DNA from 2 places in the Gordonia sp. LMA484 genome. Region 1 is predicted to be linked to the other one. Evidence: riboswitches for the same ligand, from Rfam matches in the RefSeq annotation. Region 1 holds a riboswitch; the other holds the start of a gene.
What was found. Region 1 has a riboswitch for cyclic di-AMP ahead of AC4AMJ_RS10360 (C40 family peptidase). Riboswitches for the same ligand answer to the same signal wherever they lie in the genome.
Positions count from the first base shown of each region.

Region 2: another riboswitch for cyclic di-AMP. It lies ahead of AC4AMJ_RS17750 (transglycosylase family protein); the one in region 1 lies ahead of AC4AMJ_RS10360 (C40 family peptidase).

Region 1 covers NZ_CM176700.1:2,379,917-2,385,030, reverse strand. The annotation lists gene AC4AMJ_RS10365 (DEDD exonuclease domain-containing protein) at 61-1,824, opposite strand; cyclic di-AMP (ydaO/yuaA leader) riboswitch at 2,405-2,587, shown strand; gene AC4AMJ_RS10360 (C40 family peptidase) at 2,602-3,282, shown strand; gene AC4AMJ_RS10355 (C40 family peptidase) at 3,470-4,492, shown strand; gene AC4AMJ_RS10350 (RodZ family helix-turn-helix domain-containing protein) at 4,561-5,114, shown strand, end outside.
Region 2 covers NZ_CM176700.1:4,015,623-4,020,736, forward strand. The annotation lists gene AC4AMJ_RS17730 (hypothetical protein) at 162-371, shown strand; gene AC4AMJ_RS17735 (flavin reductase family protein) at 374-916, shown strand; gene moaA (GTP 3',8-cyclase MoaA) at 913-2,001, shown strand; gene AC4AMJ_RS17745 (MoaD/ThiS family protein) at 2,008-2,256, shown strand; cyclic di-AMP (ydaO/yuaA leader) riboswitch at 2,509-2,693, shown strand; gene AC4AMJ_RS17750 (transglycosylase family protein) at 2,701-3,345, shown strand; gene AC4AMJ_RS17755 (DUF6328 family protein) at 3,820-4,326, opposite strand; gene AC4AMJ_RS17760 (molybdenum cofactor biosynthesis protein MoaE) at 4,326-4,778, opposite strand; gene AC4AMJ_RS17765 (MogA/MoaB family molybdenum cofactor biosynthesis protein) at 4,778-5,114, opposite strand, start outside.

The DNA.
Region 1 (5,114 bases):
GGTGCGGTCGGCGGGAGGGTGGGCTCGGTGAGGTCCGGGTCGGATCACTCTCGCAGGAGGTCACCCGGCGCGCCGGGGCGCCTCTCGGGCGGCACGCGCCGTCTGCGACCACGCCGACCATCGCTCGGCGCAGGCGCCGGGTAGCGCGAACGGTTCGGTGGTGGTGACGATCCGGGTACGGGGCGCGGTGACCCAGCGGTACAGAAGGCCGGCCTCCTCGGGTGGCGCCCCCCGCAGCGGGCCGGCGTCGGGTACGACCGTCTGGGCAGCGGAAATCAGCGTGTCCACCACGGGCATGGGCGGGATGCCCCGGCGGGCGACACCCGCACTGGCCAGGCGGCCGTATCGGATCACCGCCAGTTCCCATCCCCGATCATCGTCGGGGTGCGCCACCACCAGCTCGGCGATCGAACACAGCGCGCCGAGGCGCTGACACCGCGCGAGGGCGTCGATCGTCTCCGACACGCGGTCCCGGTGGCGCGCGGCACTCTCGAACATCTGAGCCTCGGACAGTCGCGCGAGTCGCTCGGTCAGTGTGATGAGGGCGGCATCCGAGTCGCCGGACAGCAGATCGCGTGTGGTGGACACGCGCGGCAGGTAGTCGGGCAGTGTCAGTGGACGGTCGGACGCGGCGTCACATCCACCGATGCGTGGGCCGCCGGCCGCCTCGGAACGGCACCAATGGTGTGATGCGGATCCCAATCGTGTTGTGCAGCTGCGCAATCCCGTGGCCTGGGAGATCAGTTCAGCGATGGTGGTGGCAGATGTGCGATTTCCGATCGGCCCGATGCAGTCCTCGGTGGGTGTCCGGGAGACCTTGAGGCGCGGAAAGCGCTCGGCGGTCAGCACGACCCACCAGCCGCGGTGCGGTTGGGTCGAGCGGCGGTTGTAGGCAGGAGCATGGGCGGCCAGAAGCCGCAGTTCGCGGACGCCGGCTTCGAGGGCGTGGGCGCACTCCACGTGGTCGACACGCGTCGCCAGGTTCACCATCTCGCCGATGCGTCGGCGGGGGTCGTTTCCGGTGAAGTACGACATCACCCGACGCCGCAGGTTGACCGTGGTGCCCACGTAGAGCACCTCATCGGACGGCCCGCGGAACATGTAGACGCCTGGGAGTGACGGAAGATCCTGCGCCAGAGCGCGTTTGGCGCGCAGGCGCGTCGTCTGGCGCGGAAGGTACGCGGTGAGCTCGCCATAGGTCGACACGCCCTGGTTGCCGACGCGCTCGAGCAGGCGATGAAAGACCTCGACGGTGGCCCGTGCGTCGTCGAGGGCTCGGTGCGTGGGGCGGACCGTGACGTCGAACAGGTCCGCGAGTGCGGACAGCCGGACCGTCGGCGCCTCGTCGCGGCTCAGGATCCGGCGGGCCATGGTGACCGTGCAGAGGCTGATGTCGAAGGGCCAGTCGATTCCGAGTCGCGCCGCGTTCTGCCGCAGAAAGCCCATGTCGAACCGCGCGTTGTGGGCCACCAGGATCGAACCGCGGGCGAACTCCACGAAGGACATGAGGACCTCGCCGATCGCCGGTGCGTCACTGACCATGGCCTCGGTGATGCCGGTGAGGGTGACGATCTTGGGCGGGATGGGGCAGCCGGGGTCGACGAGAGTGGCGAACTCACCGAGCACCTCACCGCCGCGGATCTTCACGGCCCCGATCTCGGTGATGCGGTCTGCGGTGGCGCTGCCACCGGTCGTCTCGAGGTCGACCACGACCAACGTGGTGTCGAACAGCGAGCGATCCGAGAAGTCGTCGCCGTCGTCGAGGTCCGCGAAGGTGAGTTGTCCGCCGGTCCCGGCCGATGAGTGCACCACGGTTGCGAACATTAGTTCGACGTAACGACAGATTCGGATGTGACAGGCGGGGAGGGTGTGATTTCACCCGTTGTCGGTGTCGCCCGGCCGGATCTGTCGGTGCGGGTTCCTACTCTCCTTCACATGTGACGCATGGCGCCGATCGTCCGGTTTGACGGCCGTCGACATGCCCACCGACTCAAATGAGATGGAGATCACACATGTACGTAGACTGCCAGACCTGCCCGGTCCGTCCGGTCGCCTGCGACGGGTGCATGATGCAGGTGCTGTTCGACCCTCCCAACTGCGAAAACCCCACCGGTGAAGGTGGAGGAAAGGTCACGGAAACGGCGGCCTCCGCCGACGCTGCGATCGACGCCGCGATCGATGTTTTCGTCTCCGCTGCAATGGTCACCAGAGACTCTGCAGTATCTGCAAGAAAAGGAAAAACTGCAGTTCAGAGTGGCGTTTCTGAGCGTCGTCTCCGGATATTGCGGGCTGGGTGAGTCGGACTCGGATTTCGGGGCCCCGAGGGTCGGTGGACAGACCCGCATCCGATTTCGTAACCTTTCCGAGACCTTTCAGAGCGTCCCGCTCCAACAGGAGTGGTCTGGACAGGTCACCGCTCAATCGCCCTCTGGGCGAACCGGGGAACCATCAGTTTTCGGAGCGATCCGAATTGGGGTGAATCGCGCATGCCCGGCGACGTGTCACGCGTCGTCGAGTCTGCCGTGTAGGGCCATTCTTCCGGCCCGAACCCGACAGCTAACTCGGTAGGCGGTCGAAGGGAGAGCAAGGAGAAGTCGCTTCGTGGCCAAACATCGTTTGGAGCAGCCCAACCGCGGCAGCAAGGTAGCCAAGCGCGCGGTCGTCGCAGGGTCGATCACCGTCGGCTCGCTGGCAGCTGTCGCCGGCCCGGCGCTCGCAGCGCCCGTGCAAATGCCGAACCTCGGCAGTTTCGAGCTTCCTGGGGTCGATACCAAGCAGGTCCCCCAGCAACCCAAGGCCACGCCGGCGGCCAAGTCGCCCGGCGCCAGCGTCGAGATCCCGAATCTCGGCACCTTCACCGTGCCCGGCCTCAACGGTGATCAGATCCCGCAGCAGTTCCGGCCCAAGGGTGGTGGCGGCCTGCTCGGCGCCCAGCCCACCGCGGCGCAGAAGGCCGTCCGGGTCGCCGAGAGCAAGATCGGCTCACCGTATTCATACGGTTCCGCCGGCCCGAACGCTTTCGACTGCTCGGGCCTCGTCTACTACTCGTACAAGCAGGCCGGTAAGACCATTCCGCGCGACAGCTACGGACAGCTGGGCGGCGGACGTCCGGTGGCATCGATCGCGCAGGCCAAGCCCGGCGACGTGCTGATCTTCAACGGGGGCGGGCACGCGGGCCTCTACGTCGGTAACGGGACCTTCGTGCACGCGTCGACCTACGGTGTGCCGGTGAAGAAGGACAAGGTGAGCAACTGGTCGGTCACCGGGATCCGACGCTACTGAGCATCGGCCACGATGTGAGCTTTGTTGGGCGGACCGCGCGAACTGCGTGGTCCGCCCAACCAGATCACCAGGGCCCTCGATGATCCGACACGGTCATCGGGCCTGGTGCCGGGGGGTTATCGGTGGAGGAGAAGTGACAAGCGTGGTAGCCGGATGGTCGCCCGCACGCAAGCGGTCCGTGCCGGCGATGCTCGCGGCCGCGGTGATGGTCTCGATCTTGTCGCTGTGTCAACTGGTCTCGGCGGGCGGGGCGGGTGATGCCTCGGCCGCGCCGGTTCGCACACCGGACCAGTTGCTGACGCAGTACAAGAAACTCAGCGACGCCGCCGAGCAGTCGGCCGAGGCGATGCACAATGCCAAGATCGAGTACGACAAACAGCGTGCCATCGTGGCAGATGCGAAGAAGGCGTCCGCTGAGGCGGATCGAAACCTGACGTCCACCGAGCAGCGCCTGGAGAGCTATCAGGACCGTGTCGACTCGGTGGTCCGCGCCAGTTACAAGGGTGCGCGGGTCAACCGGCTCTACGCGGTGCTGGTGAGTGACTCGCCGCAGTCGTTGCTCGACCAGATGTCCGGCCTCGAGCTGATCTCCCGCCAGGCGGCGCACGATCTGCAGGGTCTGAAAGACGCGCGCCGCACGACGCTGGCGGCGAAGGCGGCCGCCGACAAGACCGCGGCCGATGCCACAACCGCGGTGGCTGCCGCGGAGAAGACCCGTGGGGAACTCCAGGCCAAGCAGGCCAACCTCCAGCTGCAGGCGATCCAGATCCGAGCCGTGTACGAGTCGATGACCGGCAAGCAGCTCGCCGCGCTGCGGGGACCCAAGTTCGATTTCGACCCTCGCTTCATCCCGAAGGGCACCTCGCCCGAACTCGTCGCCGTCCAGGCGGCGCTGACCCGCATCGGTGATCCCTACGTATGGGGTGCGACGGGCCCGAACTCCTTCGACTGCTCGGGCCTGATGGTCTGGGCCTACCGTCAGGCAGGCAAGACCCTGCCACGTTCGAGCGAAGCCCAGATGGGTGCCGGCCGACCGGTCGACCGCAAGGACCTGCAGCCGGGCGACCTCATCATCTATTACCCGACCGCACATCACGTCGGCATGTACGTCGGCGACGGGTATGTGATCCACGCATCCACGTTCGGTGTGCCGGTGAAGGTCGTCCCGATCGATGATGCCGGACCGTACAACACCGCCCGCCGGTACTGAGTGACGCTTCGCATGGGCGCGTACGGGTGATCGGCGCCGACCTACCCCGCCGAATGTGGACCGCGCCGATGTCGATCGGCCTCGCTGTACTCGTGGCGGCGGGGACGGCCGGCTGTACGGATGCGCAGACCGCGGTCAGTCCATCGAGCAGCACGACGACCACGACGACTGCGGTCAACGTCTTCGAAGAGCAACGCGCGGCCGGGGTGCAGAGCACTCTCGATGACCTGAGTGCCGCGATCCTTGCCGGTGACGGGGCGCGCCTGGCCCCACTCATCGATCCGGCGGCGTCACCGGCCTTTCGCGCTCGCCTGCAGGTCGCGGCAGCCGATTTCTCCGGCCGCGTCGTGCACGCCGAGACAGCGGCGAGCAGGTCGGCCGCGCCGACCGCCGAGTCGTCGGCGCCCCGGTCGCCGGCGTCACGTTCGGCTGCGTCACGGCCGCCTGCATCGCCGTCATCGCGTGCGCCGGTTCCGCCACGCGGCACGGCGCTGCGACTCAAGGAGTTTCGCTACGAGATCGCGCCCACCAACGAGGCCGAGGTTCTTGTTCCGCCCGCTCTGCAGGGGCGACTGGACGCACAGGGCAGCTCGGACTCCTGGGTGGCGCCGGTGGAGCTGCA
Region 2 (5,114 bases), 1.6 Mb from region 1:
CCCCATCGCGGGCCCGGCTCCACATCAGATGAGCAGAGGCGCCTATGAGCATTCAGTCTAGCCAACCGATCTGCGCCCGGTCACATGGAATACCCCACCAGCACCGCACCCAAAGGACCAGGCACCCTCCAGGCATCAGCGGTGTGATCTACCGTGGAAGCATGAAGCGCGGACCGTCCCCACGACTGCTGCAGGCAGCCGTGATCGTCTTCGCCGTCGGACTGGCGGCGATCGTGGCCCTGTTCGTGACGCCCATCGTCACCGACGGTGGCACGGCACCCACGGTCGTCTACGTGCTGACGATGTGCGCACCCCTCGGGTTCGTGTTGGGTCTCATCTTCGCCTTGCGGTCGGGCCGGAGGGTGCGGTGAGCATCGACGCTGCGCTCCCACTCGCCGGCGATCTCACGTCGGCGCAGGATTCCGCCACTCTCAAACGCGCGTACAGCTGCTTTCCGTCCGGCGTCGTCGCGGTCGCCTGCCATCTCGCCGGCCACAACGGGACCGCCGAACTGGCCGGGATGGCCGCGAGCGCCTTCACCACGGTCTCGCTCGATCCGCCGCTGGTGTCACTATGCGTGCAGAACAGCTCCACCACGTGGCCGCGGCTTCGGGAAGCCCCCGCAATCGGTGTCAGCGTGTTCGCCCGCGACCAATCCGCCCTCTGCCGTCAGCTCGCCGGTCCGAGCGAGACACGATTCGACGGCATCACGCCGTCGCGCACCGACGACGGAGCCGTGTTCATCCCGGACGCCGCCGCCGGCCTCTCCTGCTCGCTGTACAACGAGATCCCGGCGGGCGACCACACCCTGGTCCTGCTGCGCATCGAGGCCCTGCGTTGCGATCCCGACGTGGAGCCGCTCGTCTTCCATGCCAGTACGTTCCGATCGCTCGAAGCACTCAGGAACGGCTCATGACCATCGTCGCCCTCGGCCTGCCGACCACCCCGTCACCCGACCCCGGTGCGGTCGCCGACGCACCGACCAGCGGCCCGCTGCGGGACCGCTTCGGACGCATCGTGACCGACCTGCGGGTGTCGGTGACGGATCGATGCAATCTGCGGTGCACCTACTGCATGCCGGCCGAAGGGCTGCAGTGGTTGCCCACCGACGAAGTGCTCACGACCGCGGAACTGGAACGGGTGATCACCGTTGCGGTCCGCGACCTCGGTATCCGATCGATTCGCTTCACCGGTGGGGAACCGCTACTCCGACGCGATCTCGAGCAGCTGATCAGCACTGTCTCGGCGTTGCCCGCCCGGCCCGAGATCGCGATGACGACCAACGGACTCGGACTCGCCCGACGCATCGACGGTCTGGTGGCCGCCGGTCTGAACCGGGTGAATGTGTCGCTCGACACCGTGGACCGGGATCGGTTCGCCGAGATCACCCGCCGCGACCGCCTCGACAATGTCGTGATGGGAATGGCCGCGGCGCACCGCGCCGGCCTGCCCGTCAAGGTCAATGCGGTCCTCGCGGGCCACGAAGATCTCCCGCGGCTGCCCGATCTGCTGCTCTTCTGCCTCGAACACGGATATCAGCTGCGCATCATCGAGCAGATGCCCCTCGACGCCGACCATCAGTGGGACCGGTCGTCGATGGTGACCGCCGACGAGATCCTCGCGGCGCTGACATCGCGCTTCACCCTGCTCCCCGATCCTCGCCCCCGGGGCAGCGCCCCCGCCGCGACATGGCTGGTGGAGGGGTACGACGTCGACGGCGAGCCGGCACGGGTCGGCGTCATCGCTTCGGTCACGCGCCCCTTCTGCGGCGACTGCGATCGCACCCGGCTGACCGCCGACGGCGAGTTGCGGAACTGCCTGTTCGCCGAATCGGAGACGGACCTGCGTTCGCTTCTGCGCAGCGGACTTCCCGACGATGAGCTCGACGTCGCGATCGCCCAGCGATGGCGCGGCAACACGTGGGTCAAGAAGGCCGGCCACGGCGTCAACGATCCCGGATTCCACCAACCGACCCGGCCGATGTCGGCCATCGGGGGCTGACGACCCGTGCAACTCACCGTCCGATTCTTCGCTGCCGCGCGCGCGGCCGCCGGGACCGAATCCACGGTCGTCGAGCTCGACGCCGACGTCACTCTCGGCGAACTCGAGACTCTCCTGGCGTCCGGCGACGCCGATCTCGCGCGGGTCCTCGCCCGCTGCTCGTATCTGCGCGATTCGGTCGCACTCTGCGACCGCACCGCCCGACTGGGTCGCTGCGAAACCCTCGACGTGTTGCCGCCGTTTGCGGGTGGCTGAGACCACAATCCTGTTGTGACCTTCCTCACATAACGGATCGGTCACGAGAAGGACACAAGTCGACTATCGACCCGTGATCAGGCACGACGCCAAAACTGGGTCGAAAGCCCAACTCGGGCGCGGAAAATGGGCTTGCCAACAACGTGATTCGTGGTGCCAGACGTCGTAGTGTGACTGAACGACGCCCATGGGGGGTCACAAGCAAGTAACCAAATGCATACCGTCCCGGCGACCGCGCCGAACCTCGCTCCGCCGCCAGGGACGCCAGTACGACATCTAGGAGCGAGGACGGGGGACCCACCTCCCGAACAGAGATCCGGGCGTCAGACCGACGCCCTTGGGGTTAAGTCCCGGCGTGACGTTCACGTCGCGCCGAGACCGGGCACCTCTCGCCCGAACCCGACAGCTGACTTCGTAGGCGCGTGGAGAGAGGAAATACCAGCTATGTCCGGACGTCACCGCAAACCGTCGACCACCACGACCACCAAGACCTTCGCAAAGGTCGCCCTCACCGGCGCCGTCCTGGGCGGCGGTGCGGCACTACTGGGCACCGGCTCGGCGAACGCAGCCACCGACGCCGAGTGGAACCAGGTCGCCCAGTGTGAGTCGGGCGGCAACTGGGCCATCAACACCGGCAACGGCTACCAGGGCGGCCTGCAGTTCAGCCCGAGCACCTGGGCCGGACACGGCGGCACCCAGTTCGCGCCGAGCGCCGACCAGGCCACCCGCGAACAGCAGATCGTCGTCGCCGAGCGCGTTCTCGCCTCGCAGGGCAAGGGAGCATGGCCGGTCTGTGGCACGGGCCTGTCCGGCGCCACCCAGCGCACCGCTCCGGCCGTCCAGAAGCCGGCTCTGCCGCAGCTGCCCACCCTGCCTGCGCCGTTCAATTGGTCGACCACTCCTGAGGCCAAGACCACCAACGACGTGAAGACGCAGATCGACAAGGCGCTCGGCCAGGCCGTCGAGAACAACAAGATCAACCCCGAGGTCGAGAACCTGTGGAAGGCCGCCAAGCAGAGCGGCTACGAGCTCACCCCGGATCAGATCAAGCTGTTCAACCAGCACAAGGATCAGCTGCCCACTCCCTGAGCGCAGTAGCTGACACCAGCCCATACGGGCCCACAGTCGAAGGGCCCCGCACGATGGCCATGAGCCCGTGCGGGGCCCTTGTCCATTTCCGGGGTAGGCCGGAGATCCAGCGGAGGGGTGTTCCCCGATCCCTGAGGAACCCCGGAGCGCCAGCGGACGGGTGTTCCCCGATCCCTGAGGAACCCCGGAGCGCCAGCGGAGGGGTGTCACGAAGGGGCCCTTCGTGACGCATCCTCGCAGGCTCGGAGGCTCCTCAGGGACCGGGGTGGTAACGCCGGCTCGGAGGCTCCTCAGGGACCGGGGTGGTAACGCCGGCCAGGAGCTCCCTCAGGGACCGGTGGTAGCGCTCGGATGTTCTCAGGGTGGTAACGCCGGCCAGGAGCTTCCTCAGGGACCGGGTGGTAGCGCTCGGATGTTCTCAGGGACCGGGGTGGTGACGGCTCAAGACCGGGTGGTGAGGTCGGTCCCCGTGGGTCAGTTGACGTCGCCGGAGCGACGTCGCTCGCGCATCGGCAGGATCACCCAGATCACCACGAACACCAGCAGTGTGGTCGTGCCCGCGACCACCGCGGCCGCCGTGCCGAGCACGACGCTGAAGATCAGCGAGAGCACCCCTGTCATCGCCAGGCCGAGAAAGCCCAGCCCGATTAGCGCGAACACATGGGATCTGGCCACCAGATCGGCGACCGCGTGCTGGCGGAACAGCAATCGATGCAGCGCCACCGGCGCGATCAGCATCACTGCTGACAGCACCGAGAAGACCAGGCTGACAAGATAGACCAGCTGCTGTAAGTCGCTCAGTTCGGTGAACCGCTGCTGGAACGGGATCGTCAGCATGAGCCCGGTCAGGATCTGTACTCCGGTCTGCGCGACCCGCAGCTCCTGCAGCAGGCTCGCCCAGTTCCGATCGAGCTGTTGGGTCCGCGTCTCGTTGCGCTCCGGGTCACGGTCCGGTGTGGCACCGCCGTCGCCGGCGGTCATCAGGCAGACCCGACCCACTCATCGGTGCCGTCGGAGAAGAACTGGTGCTTCCACACCGGCAACCGCGCCTTCACCTCGTCGACCATGCGCGAGCAGGTCTCGAAGGCCGCCCGACGATGGTCGGCGGCAACGGCCACCACGAACGCCACGTCACCGATCGCGAGATCACCCACGCGGTGCGACACGGCTACGGCCCGCACTCCCTGCGCGGCGTCGATCACCTCCGCGACGACCTCCTCGAGCACCTGCTGAGCGGTCGGGTGCGCACTGTAGGACAGTCGGGTCACCGTGCGTCCGTCGTCGTGGTCGCGCACCGCCCCGGTGAACCCGACGATCGCGCCGGCCGCGCCATCGGCGGCCTCGGCGACCAGCGATTCGTGTTCGGCGACCCCGATCACGGTGTCGGAGAGGTGCGCTCGCGCGATAAGCGCACCAGAATTCGGACGGACCATCAATGATCACCTCCACGAATCTGATCCAACGCGTGAATCAGCACGCTGTCGAGCACGGACAAACCGTCACGTACCCCACCGACCGACCCCGGCAGGTTGACCACCAGCGTCGTGCCCGCCACTCCGGCCACACCGCGGGACAGCACCGCGGTCGGCACCTGCGGGAGTCCGGCCGACCGCACTGCGTCGGCGAGTCCCGGAATCTCGAAGTCGACCAGAGCCCGGGTTTCCTCGGGCGTCCGGTCGGTCGGCGTCAGTCCCGTTCCACCGGTGGTGATCACCACGTCGACCCCGGCGTATACCCCGGCGCGGATCGCGTCACCCACAGGTTTGCCG